Regions from separate parts of the Streptomyces armeniacus genome, predicted to be linked through region 2. Evidence: riboswitches for the same ligand, from Rfam matches in the RefSeq annotation. Region 2 holds a riboswitch; the other holds the start of a gene.
The links. A riboswitch is a leader RNA that binds a small molecule or an ion and turns the genes downstream of it on or off. The one in region 2 is predicted to bind cobalamin.
Positions count from the first base shown of each region.

Region 1: it holds a riboswitch for cobalamin, as region 2 does, so the genes downstream of both, DVA86_RS01450 (ribonucleoside-diphosphate reductase subunit alpha) here and DVA86_RS17480 (cobalamin biosynthesis protein) in region 2, are expected to answer to the same signal.

Region 1 covers NZ_CP031320.1:330,330-337,918, forward strand. The annotation lists gene DVA86_RS01430 (GntR family transcriptional regulator) at 1-672, shown strand, start outside; gene DVA86_RS01435 (DUF3311 domain-containing protein) at 869-1,135, shown strand; gene mctP (monocarboxylate uptake permease MctP) at 1,132-2,733, shown strand; gene DVA86_RS01445 (GNAT family N-acetyltransferase) at 2,829-3,353, shown strand; cobalamin riboswitch at 3,420-3,570, shown strand; gene DVA86_RS01450 (ribonucleoside-diphosphate reductase subunit alpha) at 3,695-6,085, shown strand; gene DVA86_RS01455 (ribonucleotide-diphosphate reductase subunit beta) at 6,076-7,134, shown strand; gene DVA86_RS01460 (hypothetical protein) at 7,223-7,589, opposite strand, start outside.
Region 2 covers NZ_CP031320.1:4,055,897-4,063,485, reverse strand. The annotation lists gene DVA86_RS17500 (alpha/beta hydrolase) at 103-1,395, opposite strand; gene DVA86_RS17495 (class II aldolase/adducin family protein) at 1,571-2,221, opposite strand; partial or broken gene DVA86_RS17490 (anion permease) at 2,405-3,601, shown strand; gene DVA86_RS17485 (hypothetical protein) at 3,980-4,192, shown strand; cobalamin riboswitch at 4,369-4,498, shown strand; gene DVA86_RS17480 (cobalamin biosynthesis protein) at 4,684-5,796, shown strand; gene DVA86_RS17475 (cobyric acid synthase) at 5,793-7,442, shown strand.

The sequences.
Region 1 (7,589 bases), 3.7 Mb from region 2:
CTGGAGATGACCGAGACGATGCCGCCCGGCACGCCGGTACCTCCCGAACGCACGCTGGCCAGCGAGTTCGACACCTCCCGTACGACCGTGCGCCAGGCCCTCCAGGAACTCGTCGTCGAGGGGCGGCTGGAGCGCATCCAGGGCAAGGGCACGTTCGTCGCCAAGCCCAAGGTCTCGCAGGCGCTGCAACTCACCTCGTACACCGAGGACATGCGCGCCCAGGGCCTCGAACCCACCTCGCAGCTGCTGGACATCGGCTACATCACCGCGGACGACCGGCTCGCCGGCCTGCTCGACATCCCGACCGGCGGCCGCGTGCTGCGCATCGAACGGCTGCGGCTGGCCAGCGGCGAGCCGATGGCGATCGAGACGACGCACCTGTCCCAGAAGCGCTTCCCGGCACTGCGCCGCAGCCTCGTCAAGTACACCTCGCTCTACACCGCGCTCGCCGAGGTGTACGACGTCCACCTCGCCGAGGCGGAGGAGACGATCGAGACCTCGCTGGCCACGCCGCGCGAGGCCGGGCTGCTGGCCACCGACGTCGGGCTGCCGATGCTGATGCTGTCCCGGCACTCCCAGGACAGCGAGGGCGAACCGGTGGAGTGGGTCCGGTCGGTCTACCGCGGCGACCGCTACAAGTTCGTGGCCACCCTCCAACGCCCGCGCCGCTGACGTACGGCGCCACCGCGGTCGTACGGGCGCACGCCCCGCGCCCGTACGAGCCGGCGTTCCGGACTGCCCGTACGGGCCGCTGACCGGCGGTGGTGTGGCCGGTCCGTTATCCCGTGGGGTAGTGACGCGAGACCCCGCCGTGGCTAGATTTCCTGCGCAGCCCGCAGAGATCACCCAGCCAGAGACGGAGCGCCTCATGTCACCACCCGATAAGGCAGCAGGCGAGCCGGTGATCACGCCCGCGCGCGTGGTGATCGGCCTCTGCCTGCTCGCTCCGTTCGTCGCGATGCTCTGGGTCGGCTCGTACGACAGCGTGGATCCGAAGTTCATCGGCATCCCGTTCTTCTACTGGTACCAGATGCTGTGGGTGCCCCTGTCCACGGCGCTGACCTGCGTCGCGTACGTGCTGGTGCGCCGCGAGAAGGCCGCCAGGCGTGCTCGCGAGGGCGGTGAGCAGCAGTGAACGACGGCGTCAACGGAATCGCGCTCGCGGTCTTCATCTTCTTCTTCGCCCTGGTCACCGTGATGGGCTTCCTCGCCGCGCGCTGGCGCAAGGCGGCGGTGGCGGACAATCTCGACGAATGGGGCCTGGGCGGCCGGAGCTTCGGCACCTGGATCACCTGGTTCCTGCTCGGCGGCGACCTGTACACGGCGTACACCTTCGTGGCCGTCCCGGCGGCGATCTACGCGGCGGGCGCGGCGGGCTTCTTCGCGGTGCCGTACACGATCCTCGTCTACCCGCTGATCTTCACCTTCCTGCCCCGCCTCTGGTCGGTCTCGCACCGCCACGGCTACGTGACCACCTCGGACTTCGTGAAGGGCCGGTTCGGCTCCCGCGGGCTCTCCCTCGCGGTCGCCCTCACCGGCATCCTGGCGACGATGCCGTACATCGCGCTGCAACTCGTCGGCATCCAGGCGGTGCTGGACGTGATGGGCGTCGGCGGCGGGGAATCGACGCACTGGTTCGTGAAGGACCTGCCGCTGCTGATCGCGTTCGGCGTGCTGGCGGCGTACACGTACTCCTCCGGGCTGCGGGCGCCCGCGCTCATCGCGTTCGTGAAGGACGCGCTGATCTACATCGTGATCATCGTGGCGATCGTCTACATCCCGGTCGAACTCGGCGGCTTCGACGAGATCTTCAGCAGCGCCGAGGAGAAGTTCTCGGAGACCGGCGGCTCGCTGGTGACCGGGCCGGACGCGCACTGGGCGTACGCGACGCTGGCGCTGGGCTCCGCGCTCGCGCTGTTCATGTATCCGCACGCCATCACGGCGACGCTGTCCAGTCGCAGCCGCAATGTCATCCGCCGCAACACGACGATCCTGCCGCTGTACTCGCTGATGCTGGGGATGCTCGCGCTGCTCGGCTTCATGGGCATCGCGGCCGGCATCGAGGTGGAGAACGGGCAGCTGATCGTGCCGCAGCTGTTCGAGAACATGTTCCCGGCCTGGTTCGCCGGCGTCGCCTTCGCGGCGATCGGGATCGGCGCGCTGGTCCCGGCGGCCATCATGTCGATCGCGGCCGCGAACCTGTTCACGCGCAACATCTACCGCGACTTCTTCAGGCCGGACGCCACCCCGGCGCGGGAGGCCCAGGTCTCCAAGATCACCTCGCTGCTGGTGAAGGTCGGCGCGCTGGTCTTCGTCCTCACCATGGACAAGACCACCGCGATCAACTTCCAGCTGCTGGGCGGCATCTGGATCGTCCAGACGATGCCGGCGCTCGTCGGCGGCCTCTTCACACGGTGGTTCCACCGCTGGGCGCTGCTGGCGGGCTGGGCCGTGGGCATGCTCTACGGGACGATCGCGGCGTACTACGTCGAGAGCCCCACGCAGAAGCACTTCGGCGGCAGCAACGACACCATCCCGCTCATCGGCGAGATCGGCTACATCGGGCTGACGGCCTTCGTGCTCAACCTGCTGGTGACACTGGTCCTGACGTTCGTCCTGCGGGCGCTCAACGCGCCGGACGGCGTCGACGAGACCTCGCCCGGCGACTACACCGCGGACGCGGGCGACCCGGGCGTGCAGGAGAAGCTGCCGCCGGTCGCCAAGGCGCCCTGACCGGCTGAGAACGGTACCGGCGCCTCCGGCCGGAGGCGTCGGCTCCGCACCCCACTGACGGCCCGCTGTCAGTGGGGTGCTGCATGCTTGGCTCCATGGACATCACGATCAGGCCGGCCCGGGTCGACGAGCTCGACGAGGTCGGAGAGCTGACCGCGCAGGCGTATCTCGGGGACGGTCTGCTCGCGTTCGGCGAGGCGGACGGATATCTGGCCGAGCTGCGTGACGCCCGCCGCCGCGCGGAGCACTCGGAGGTGCTGGTGGCCGCCGAGCGCGCGGGGCCGGGCGTGCGGCCGCTGGTGCTGGGCGCGGTGGCGTTCGTGGGGGACGGCGGGCAGTACGCGGACATAGCCGGGCCCGGCGAGGGCGAGTTCCGGATGCTGGCCGTACGGCCGGAGGGGCGCGGCCGCGGAGCAGGCGAGGCCCTGGTGCGCGAGTGCCTCGCGCGGGCGCGGGCGCTCGGGCTGCACCGGGTCGTCCTGTCCAGCCAGCCGCAGATGGCCGCGGCGCACCGGCTGTACGAGCGGCTGGGCTTCCGCCGGACCCCGGAGCGCGACTGGCAGCCGATACCGGACCTCACCCTGTGGACGTTCACCGTGGACCTGCCGCCGTCGGGCTGAGCACGGCGCTGGGCCGCCAAAAGACTCAACACGGCGTCCGGCACAACATATTGGGGTGCTCGCATGGAGCGCCACCACATGTATGGTGGGGCCTGCTGTCGCCGCAGGGGAATCCGGTGCGAATCCGGAGCTGACCCGCAACGGTGTGGCACGGGCTGACGCGGCACCGCGTACGGCCCTGCCGAGCCCGAGCACCTGCCGACGGCGTCGTACACGTCCCGGGCTTCGTGGATTTGGGCCGGTGGACGCGAGCGGAGCCGTGCCGTGCTGCCCGGCTGCCGCGTCGCGCCCGCGCGCACCGCTTCCCCGTGGCTCCGGCCGAGCGAGGGAGAGCACGTCCTGTGACCACCGCACCAGCCGCCGCAGCCGCCACTGCGCCGAGCGCACCACCCGCCGCCCGTACGGACCCCGGCGCTGCGGCGCTGACCCGGCTCCTCACCGGCCTCGCCGCCGACCTCCCCGCCACCGACCCGCACCGGGTCGCCGCCGCCGCGCTGCGGGGCCGCCACCCGGGCTCCGACGACGCGGAGCTGCGCTCCCTCGCGACGGAGGCCGCCGCCGGCCTGATCGGCGAGGAGCCGGCGTACTCACGGCTCGCCGCCCGGCTCCTCACCCTCGCCGTACGGGAGGAGGCGGCCGGCCAGGGCGCGCACTCGTTCTCGGCCTCGGTCGCGACCGGGCACCGCGAGGGGCTGATCGCGGACGGCACCGCGGCGTTCGTCCGTACGCACGCGGCGCGGCTGGACGCGCTCGTCGCGGCGGCCCAGGCGGACGGCGCGGACGACCGCCTCGGGTACTTCGGGCTGCGCACCGTCCACACCCGCTATCTGCTCCGGCACCCCGTCACCCGCCGCGTCATCGAGACCCCGCAGCACTTCCTGCTCCGTGTGGCCTGCGGACTCGCCGCGGACGACGGCGAGGAGGCGCTCACCGAGGTCGCCGAGTTGTACCGGCTCACCAGCACCCTCGCCTATCTGCCCTCCTCCCCCACCCTCTTCAACTCCGGCACCCGGCACCCGCAGATGTCGTCCTGCTATCTGCTGGACTCCCCGCTGGACGACCTCGACTCCGTCTACGAGCGCTACGGCCAGGTCGCCCGGCTCTCGAAGCACGCGGGCGGCATCGGCCTGTCGTACTCCCGTATCCGCGGGCGGGGTTCGCTGATCCGCGGCACCAACGGGCTCTCGAACGGGATCGTCCCGTTCCTGCGCACCCTCGACTCCTCCGTCGCCGCCGTGCACCAGGGCGGCAGGCGCAAGGGCGCGGCCTGCGTCTATCTGGAGACGTGGCACGCGGACCTGGAGGAGTTCCTCGAGCTGCGCGACAGCACCGGCGAGGAGGCACGCCGTACGCACCACCTCAACCTTGCCCACTGGATCCCCGACGAGTTCATGCGCCGGGTCGAGGCGGACGCCGGCTGGTCGCTGTTCTCGCCCTCGGACACACCGGAGCTGACGGACCTGTGGGGCGACGCCTTCGACGCCGCCTACCGCCGTGCGGAGGCCGCGGGCCTGGCCGTACGGACCGTGCCCGCGCGTGAGTTGTACTCGCGGATGATGCGCACGCTCGCGCAGACCGGCAACGGCTGGATGACCTTCAAGGACACCTCCAACCGCACCGCCAACCAGACGGCGGAGCCCGGCCACGTCGTGCACTCCTCGAACCTCTGCACCGAGATCCTGGAGGTGACGGACGACGGCGAGACGGCCGTCTGCAACCTCGGTTCCGTCAACCTCGCAGCCCATCTGCACGACGACGGCACGCTGGACTGGGAGCGGCTGGACGCCACCGTCCGCACCGCCGTGACCTTCCTCGACCGCGTCGTCGACGTCAACTACTACCCGACCCCCCAGGCCGCGGCCTCCAACTCCCGCTGGCGCCCGGTCGGTCTGGGCCTGATGGGCCTGCAGGACGTCTTCTTCCGGCTGCGGCTCCCGTTCGACTCGCCGGAGGCGCGGGAGCTGTCCACCCGTGTCTCCGAACGGATCATGCTCGCCGCGTACGAGGCGTCCGCCGCGCTCGCCGAGCGGCACGGCCCGCTGCCCGCCTGGGAGTCGACCCGTACGGCACGCGGCGTGCTGCACCCCGACCACTACCCCGACGCCGTACCGGCCTGGCCCGAGCGCTGGTCGGCGCTGCGCGAGCGCGTCGCCCGCACCGGCCTGCGCAACGCCCTGCTGCTCGCCATCGCGCCGACGGCGACAATCGCCTCGATCGCGGGCGTGTACGAGTGCATCGAGCCGCAGGTGTCGAACCTCTTCAAGCGGGAGACCCTGAGCGGCGAGTTCCTCCAGGTGAACGCCTATCTGGTGGCGGAGCTGAAGCGGCTCGGGCGCTGGGACGAGCGGACCCGGGACGCGCTGCGCGAGAGCAGCGGCTCGGTGCAGGAGCTGGACGGCATCCCGGACGACGTACGCGCGCTGTACCGCACCGCGTGGGAGATCCCGCAGCGCGCGCTGATCGACATGGCGGCGGCGCGCACGCCGTATCTGGACCAGAGCCAGTCGCTGAACCTGTTCCTGAGCTCGCCGACCATCGGGAAGCTCAGCTCGATGTACGCGTACGCATGGCGGAGCGGCATCAAGACCACGTACTACCTGCGCTCGCGCCCGGCGACCCGGATCGCGCGGGCGGCGGGCGGCACGGCCGCGAACCCGACCACAGCCGCGCCCCAAGACGACGCGGCCGCCTGCTCCCTGGAGAACCCCGAGTCCTGCGAGGCATGCCAGTGACGACCACAGCACACCCGGAACCGGCCCGTCCCAAGAACCTCCTCGACCCGGGCTTCGAGCTGACCCTGCGCCCGATGCGGTATCCGGAGTTCTACGACCGCTACCGCGACGCCATCAAGAACACCTGGACCGTGGAGGAGGTCGACCTCCACTCCGACGTCGCCGATCTCGCCCGGCTCTCACCGGGCGAGCAGCACATGATCAGCCGTCTCGTGGCCTTCTTCGCCACCGGTGACTCGATCGTGGCGAACAACGTGGTGCTGTCGCTGTACAAGCACATCAACTCCCCCGAGGCGCGGCTGTATCTGTCCCGGCAGCTGTTCGAGGAGGCCGTGCACGTCCAGTTCTATCTGACGCTGCTGGACACGTATCTGCCCGATCCGGACGAGCGTGCCGAGGCGTTCGCGGCGGTGGAGAACATCCCGTCCATCCGCGAGAAGGCGCAGTTCTGCTTCCGCTGGATGGCCGCGCTGGAGGAGGGCGAGGGGGTGGCGAGGAGCGGCCGCCTGGAGTCACGTGCCGACCGGCGGCGCTTCCTGCTGAACCTGATCTGCTTCGCCGCGTGCATCGAAGGGCTGTTCTTCTACGGCGCGTTCGCGTACGTCTACTGGTTCCGCTCCCGCGGCCTGCTGCACGGCCTGGCCACCGGCACCAACTGGGTGTTCCGCGACGAGTCGATGCACATGTCGTTCGCCTTCGACGTGGTGGACACGGTCCGCGCCGAGGAGCCGGAGCTGTTCGACGACGCCCTGGAGGCGGAGGTCGCGGCGATGCTCGACGAGGCGGTGGAGGCGGAGCTGCAGTTCGCGCGCGACCTGTGCGGGGAGGGCCTGCCGGGCATGAACACCGGGTCGATGCGCGACTATCTGCGGGCGGTCGCGGACCAGCGCCTCGTACGGCTGGGCTTCGCGGCCCGTTACGGCGCGCGGAACCCGTTCTCCTTCATGGAGCTGCAGAACGTCCAGGAGCTGACCAACTTCTTCGAGCGGCGCGCCTCCGCGTACCAGGTCGCCGTCGAGGGATCGGTCTCCTTCGACGACGACTTCTGAGCGGCGGGCGACGGCGCGGCCGGTCTCCGTACACGCGACGTACGGGGACCGGCCGCGGACGCCCACGGCCGGCCGTGCGAGGGGGGACTCAGCAGCCGCCGCAGTTGTGGTAGGTCACGTCCCAGTGGTTGCCCTCCCGGTAGTAGATGTTCCCGGAGCCGGACTTCCACTTGGAGCCGCCGATGGAGGTGAACGTGCCCTGAATGTAGTTGTCGAGGCAGCTCGACAGGCTGAAGTCGACCTTGTAGCCGTTCCAGTGGCTGTACGTGCCGTCCGCGTGCCCGGTCTCGGTGCCGCCGGTGAGGTTGATCGCGCAGCCGCTGGCGCTCTTGAGCGTGATCACGCCGTCCACCGTCGCCGAGTTGATCTGGTCGAACGAGGTGCAGGTGGAGTTGTTGCGGTCCGAGCAGTTGCCGCTGGACGACCAGGTGAGGCCGGCCGCGCTGAACTTGTCG
Region 2 (7,589 bases):
GGGGTGCTCCGCCACGTGCGTGTGCGCGCTCCCCCGCCTGCGCGCGGCCGCGTGCGCGACGGGCTGCGCGGCCCGTACGCCAGACGCCGTAGGGACGTCGCGTCACATGACGGAGGTGAGGAAGCGGCGCAGCGCCTCCTCGTACGCGGCGGGGTCGGCGTTCCACATCGCCGCGTGCCGGGCGTGCGGCACGGTGTGCGCGGAGACCAGGTGCGGATGGCGGCTCGCCAGTTCGCGGGAGTACGCCCAGGGGGCGATGGTGTCGTCCGGGCCGTGGAAGAGGAGGGTGGGCACGGCCGGCCGCTCGGGACCGGTGTGCGTCTCCTGGCCGTGGTACGGAGGGAGTTCACCGGGCTGCTCGCCGGGCTGCCGTTCCGACCGCAGGCCGACGCGGCCCTCCGCAGCCCGTACGGCCAGCGGCAGCAGCGCGCGCGGTGTGCCGCGGGCGACGGCCAGCGCGCGGAGTGTGGCGCGGCGGTCGAGCACCGGCGAGTCCAGTACGAGGCCGCTGACGTGCTGGCGGAGCGCCGAGTTGGCGGCGGCGCGCAGCGCCATGTACGCGCCGGTGGACCAGCCGTACAGGACGATGCGGTCGGCGCCGTAGCGCACGGCGTAGCGGAGGGCGGCGTCCACGTCGCGCCACTCGGAGTCGCCGAGGTGCCCGACGCCGTTGGAGGGGCTGGGCGCGCCGAGGTCGCCGCGATAGGAGAGGGCGAGCACGGGCAGCTGCTGCCCGTGCAGGAACGGCAGCACGTTCAGCGCCTGGTCGAGGGTGGCGCCGAGCCCGTGCACGGTGATGACCCACGTGTCGCGGTGACCGGGCACGAACCAGCCGGGAAGGGCGCCGCTTTCACCGGGGATGTCCACTTCGACGTGGTCGATGCCCAGCGCCTCGTGCGGATCGCCCACGTGGACGAGCGGCGTGAGCCGCACCCTCGTACCGGGCTTCAGGTCGCCGTACGTGATGCGGTCCAGCCGCCGTACGGCCGTGTCCGCCGCTGTGTCCTCGGGCGGCTCGTCCAGCACCGGTCCGACGACGGCGTGGCAGCCGCGCCCGGACAGCCCGTACGTGCCGGGGAGCTGTGCGGTGAACGAGCGGGTGAGCGCGATGTGCCCGGTGTCGCCCGCGCGTCCGGCGTCGCCCGCGTGCCCGGGGCCGGGGTTGCCCTCGGGGGCGTCGCCGCCCGCCTCTTCGGCCGTGCCCGGCGACCAGTGGGTGAACGAGTGCACGGTGAGCGGCGGACCCGCGAAGCCCGCCGGCACCGGCGGGCGGCCACGGCGTGTCCGTGCGGGCCGCAGGGCGGCGTTGGCGGCGTACCGTCCGGCCGCCGCCGCGGCGGCCACGGCACCCAGCGCGGTGGTGGCGGCCACGGCCGCCGTCGTCTGCAGGCGCATCCTGCACAGTGTCGGCCCCAAGCGGCGCCGCGACCAGTGGCGAACGGTGGTCGGGTGATGCGCGGCGCGTACGGACGGCGGCGGTGAAGCCCGTACGGACGCCGATCTCAGTCCCTGCGGACGGCGGACTGACTCCGTACGGAGCCCGCGTTCACCCCCGTACGGATGGCGCCGTTCAGTCCCCCCGCTGCCCGTATCCGCGCAGTTTGACGCCCACGCGGTCGAGCTCCTCCGGTGACAGCAGGCTGGGCGTGCGTCCGGGCACCGACGCGGCGGTGAGCCAGACGCGGCACATCCACTCCAGTTGGGCGGTGCGGTCGTACGCCTGGTCGAGGCCGGCGCCGTACGTGATGGTGCCGTGGTTCTGCAGCAGGCAGCCGCTGCGTCCGCGGAGGGCACGGAGCATCTGCGCGGCGAGTTCGTCGCTGCCGTAGGTGGCGTACGGCGCGACGCGCACGGGGCCGCCGAGTGCGGCCGTCATGTAGTGGACGGCGGGGAGTTCGTCGACGAGCGCGGACACGGCGGTGGCGTGCACCGCGTGGGTGTGCACCACGGCGGTCGCGTCCGAGGCGCGGTAGACGGCGAGGTGCATGGGCAGCTCGCTCGTCGGGCGCAACTTCCCGGCCACCGAACGGCCTTCGAGGTCCACGGCGCACAGGTCGCCGGGGCCGAGACGGTGGTACGGGACACCCGTCGGGGTCACCAGGACGACGTCTCCGACACGCACCGAGACGTTGCCCGAAGTGCCCACCACGAGGCCCTCGTCGACCGTCCTCCGGGCGGTGTCCACCAACTGCTGCCAGGCCTCCGCCTGTTCCTCGTGCATACGCACCTCCGGCCTCGCACTGTAGCCCGAACCACTGGAACAGCAGCTGTTACAGTACGTAGTCGCGTGCTCACAAGAGGACTCGTGGAGTGACACCCCGATGCCTGCCTCAGTTCATCTCCCGTTCACCCACGATCTTTACGTTCACCACGTCACTTACCTTCGAACTGATTGCCTGGGTGAATGGAACACATCACGCTTCTCATCGGGATCGTGATCGTCACGGCCTTGGTGTTCGACTTTACGAACGGCTTCCACGACACGGCCAACGCCATGGCCACCACCATCTCCACCGGGGCACTCAGACCCAAGACAGCGGTGGCGATGTCGGCGGTCCTCAACCTCATCGGCGCGTTCGTGTCGGTCGAGGTCGCCAAGACCATCTCCTCCGGACTCATCGACGAAGGTTCGGGCATCAAACCCGAAGTGATCTTCGCCGCCCTGGTCGGCGCGATCCTCTGGAACATGCTGACGTGGCTGGCGGGCCTCCCCTCCAGTTCGTCGCACGCCCTGATGGGCGGTCTCCTCGGCGCCACCGTCGCCTCGGTGGGCTTCGGCGCCGTCAACGGCGAAGTCGTCGTCATGAAGGTGCTCATCCCGGCGCTCGCCGCCCCGCTCGTGGCCGGTGTGGCCGCGCTCTTCGCGACCCGGCTGTCGTACCGCATGACGCGCAACGCCGACGAGCAGCAGACCGCGAAGGGTTACCGCGCCGGGCAGATCACCTCCGCCGCGCTGGTCTCCCTCGCGCACGGCACGAACGACGCGCAGAAGACCATGGGCGTCATCACCCTCGCCCTGATCTCCGGCGGCGCGCTCGGCGCGGACGCCGATCCGCCGCTCTGGGTCGTCGTCTCGGCCGGTGTCGCCATCGCGCTCGGCACCTACCTCGGCGGCTGGCGGATCATCCGCACGATGGGCAAGGGCATCACCGACATCCAGCCGCCGCAGGGCTTCGCCGCACAGACCAGCGCCGCCGCGACGATCCTGGCGTCCTCGCACATCGGCTTCTCCCTCTCCACCACGCACGTCTGCTCCGGCGCCGTCATGGGCTCCGGGCTCGGCCGCAAGGGCGGCATCGTGCGCTGGTCGACGGCGGGCCGCATGGTGGCCGGCTGGGGGCTGACCATCCCGGCCGCCGGGCTGGTTGCCGCCTTCTCCACGGTCGTGGCCGAGCAGGGTGACTGGGGCGTGACGGCGGTCGCCGTGGCCGCGGTCGTCGCCTGCGGCGCCATCTGGCTCGCGTCGCGGCGCGAACCGGTCGATCACACCAACGTCAACGAGGTGCCCACCGCCGCGCCGCAGAGCGACGCCGCGGCCGAACCGGCCGGCATCGTCACCGCGGCCCTGCGGTCCGTCGCGCCGCCGCCCCCGGTGGCCGCGCGTACGGACGGACGGCAGGCGGACGGTGCGCACGCGGAGGAGCGTGCCGAGGTGTCCGCGGAAGATCCCGCGGAGGGCCGTACGGAAGCGCGTGCGGACGCCGGTACGGACGCCGGTGCGGACGAGCCCTCGGGGCACGCCGCCGACGGACACGCGGTGGCGATGGCCGAGAGCGGCGCGGCCGACGACGACGAGGACATAGCCGCAGCGGCGACCTCGGGAGCAGCGCCGTCCGGCGCCGCCGATGGCGGCATCCCCCGGCAGCAGGCATCCAGTTCCACTTCCGGTTCCGGTTCCGCTTCGCAGCCGGCCGGTTCACCGGCCGCCAGCCGCACCTGACCGCTACGCCCCTCCCCGCCTCTCTCGAAGGACTCAGCTATGGACATCGACTGGGCCGCTCTCGGCCAGGTCTTCGGCGTCAGCCTGGGGGCGACGGTCGCCCTGGTGGGAGTGTTCACGCTCGGCATCCTCGGCTCCTCCGCGGACAAGTCGGGCGGCGGCAGCACCGTGCTGGCCCGCACCGGCGCGTACGCCTGCTTCGGTCTGTGCGCCGCGGCGGTGGCGTACGGCATCTACCTCATCGCGGCCTAGACGGCCTGGGCCGCACCGCCCGCGGGGCGGTCCGAACGGCGCGCACACGCGGCACGGGCGGCGGCCCGTGCCGCTGTCCGTGTGTCTGCTCACACTCTCCCGTCGCAGGTCAAGGCCGAGTTGACGGTCGATAGCGCACGTGGTGGACTGCCCAACGTTGCCAAACGGCGGCAGGAGAGGAAGCCGGTGCGAATCCGGCGCGGTCCCGCCACTGTCACCGGGGAGCGCTCCCCCAACCCAGTTGTCACGGCCCACAGTTCGGGCTGGAAGGCCGGGGGAGGCGCCGATCCGGGAGCCAGGAGACTCTCGCCGCCGGTCACGTCGAGCCAGGGCGAGGACCCTGAGTGAGGACATACGCCATGCGTGGCTTTTCCGGTCCTGATTCCGCTACCTCTCGCGGCACGAGCCGCCTCCGCCGCCGTGCCGCTCCGCGCGTCCGACGCGGCGCGGCGCCGCCCGGGTCCCGTCCCGCCACCACCGTGCGCTGAGCGGTGCGGACTGCACGCGCCCACACGTACGGCGCGGTCCTCGGCTATCTCACCGACCTGCTGCTCGCCGACCCGCGGCGCGGCCACCCCGTCGCGGCCTTCGGCCGGGCCGCGGGGCGGGTCGAACGCGCGCTGTGGCGCGACCACCGCGGCGCCGGAGCGCTGCACACGGCGCTGTGCGTCGGCGGCGTCACCGCGGCGGCAGCGGCCGCGACCGCGCTCGTACGGGGCGGCGTGCGGGCGGGCGTACGTGCGGACGGACGGCCGGACGCCCACCCGCCGCACGCCTGCGGCGGGTGGGCGGACGCCACGGACGCGCCCGCCCAGTCCTCCCCGCACGCCCCGCACTCCGCCCCGCACGCCGTCCTGACCGCCGCCGTCACCTGGGCCGTACTCGGCGGAACGTCGCTGGCCCGCGAGGCCGCCGCCGTGGGCGCCGCACTCGAGGCGGGCGACCTCGACGAAGCCCGCCGCCGCCTGCCCCGCCTGTGCGGCCGTGACCCGTACGCGCTGGACGCCGACGGACTCGCGCGCGCGGTGGTCGAATCCGTCGCGGAGAACACCTCGGACGCCGTCGTGGGCGCCCTCGTCTGGGGCGCCGTCGCCGGAGTGCCGGGGATGGCCGCGTTCCGTGCGGCGAACACGCTGGACGCGATGGTCGGCCACAAGTCGCCCGCGTACCGGCGGTTCGGCTGGGCCGCCGCCCGGCTGGACGACGTGCTCGGCTGGCCGGGCTCCCGGCTGACGGCGGCCCTCGCCACGCTGGCCGGGCCGGACCCGCGCGGCGCGGCACTTGCCTGGCGTACGGACGCCCGCGCGCATCCGAGCCCCAACGCGGGCCCGGTGGAAGCCGCGTTCGCGGGTGCGCTGGGCGTACGGCTGGGCGGAACGCTCTCGTACGGAGGCCGAATCGAGCACCGTCCGGTGCTCAACGCTCCCGGGCGCACGCCCGTACCGGGCGACATCGCGCGCGCCGTACGGCTGTCCCGGCGCGTCAGCGCGTGCGCGCTCGCCGTCACCCTTGCCGCGCGTACGACGCCCGCTGCCGGCGGGGCCGCCTCGGCAGGCGGACCACACCGGAAGACCGGACCACACCAGAGGAGGGGGCACCGATGACCGGAGGGCTGCTCGTCGCGGGCACCACGTCCGACGCGGGCAAGAGCGTGGTCACGGCCGGGATCTGCCGCTGGCTGGCGCGGCAGGGTGTGAAGGTCGCGCCGTTCAAGGCGCAGAACATGTCGCTCAACTCGTACGTCACCCGGGACGGTGCCGAGATCGGCCGCGCCCAGGCCATGCAGGCCGCGGCGGCGCGCGTCGAGCCGAGCGCGCTGATGAATCCCGTACTGCTGAAGCCCGGCGGCGACCGCACCAGTCAGGTGGTGCTCATGGGCAAGGCGGTCGGCGAGCTGAGCGCCCGCGGCTACTTCGGCGCGGGTGACGGCGGCACTCGAGCCGACACCGGCACCGGCGCGGGCACGGACAGCGGCAGCACGGGCAGCGGCGAGGAAATCGACGCCGCGCGCGCGTACGACGGCCACCGCCGCGCCCTGCTGGAGACGGTGACCGGCTGCCTCGACGAACTCCGCGCCACCCACGACGCGGTGATCTGCGAGGGCGCGGGCAGCCCGGCCGAGATCAACCTGCGCCGTACGGACATTGTGAACATGGGCCTCGCGCGCGCGGCGCGCCTTCCGGTCGTCGTCGTGGGCGACATCGACCGCGGCGGCGTCTTCGCCTCCTTCTTCGGCACCACCGCGCTGCTCGCCGCCGCGGACCAGGCGCTGGTAGCGGGCTATCTGGTGAACAAGTTCCGCGGCGACGTCTCCCTCCTCCAACCCGGCCTGGACACGCTGGAGAAGCTCACCGGGCGTCCGTCGCTGGGCGTGCTGCCGTACGCGCACGGGCTGGGCATCGACGAGGAGGACGGGCTGCGCCTGTCGCTGCGCGGCACCGTACGGGAGAGCGCCGGCGGCGCACCGTACGGAGCGGACGTGCTGCGCGTGGCCGTCCTGCCCGTGCCGCTCATGTCGAACTTCACGGACGTGGACGCGCTCGCCGCCGAGCCGGGCGTCGCCGTACGGTTCACCGACCGGCCGGAGGAACTGGCCGACGCCGACCTGGTGGTGCTGCCCGGCACCCGCGGCACCGTGCGCGCGCTGGAGTGGCTGCGCGAGCGCGGCCTCGCCGCGGCGATCGCCCGGCGGGCGGCCGAGGGCCGTCCCGTCCTGGGCATCTGCGGCGGCTTCCAGGTGCTGGGCGAACGGATCGAGGACGAGGTCGAGTCGCGCGCGGGCGTGGTTTCGGGCCTCGGCCTGCTGCCCGTACGCGTACGGTTCGCCGCGGCGAAGACCCTCGCACGCCCCGTCGGTACGGCGCTGGGCGAACGCGTCGAGGGGTACGAGATCCACCACGGCGTCGCCGAAGTCCTCGGCGGGGAACCGTTCTTCGAGGGCGAGTCGCCGGACGGCGAGGGCGCACGCCACCACCTGGACGGCTGCCGTTCCGGGTCGGTGTGGGGCACGCACTGGCACGGTTCGCTGGAGAGCGACGGCTTCCGCCGCGCGTTCCTGCGCCGGGTGGCCGCGGACGCCGGGCGCGCCTTCGAGCCGGCCCCGGACACGGCCTTCGCGGCGTTGCGTGAGCAACAGCTGGAGCGGCTCGGCGACCTGATCGAGGAGCACGCGGACACGGACGCGCTGCTGCGGCTCATCGAGCACGGCGCGCCGCCGGACTTGCCGTTCGTCCCGCCGGGGGCGCCGTGACTGCCCCGCCCGTCCTACTCCTGTCCTTTATACACATCTGACGCTGCCGACCAACCCCTACCTCCACACCCCCGTCGAGGGCTTGTAGTTAGAAAAAAAAGACGTTGGAGGCAACTCGTTTACCCTCCCCCCGCCAGGAGCCCAGCC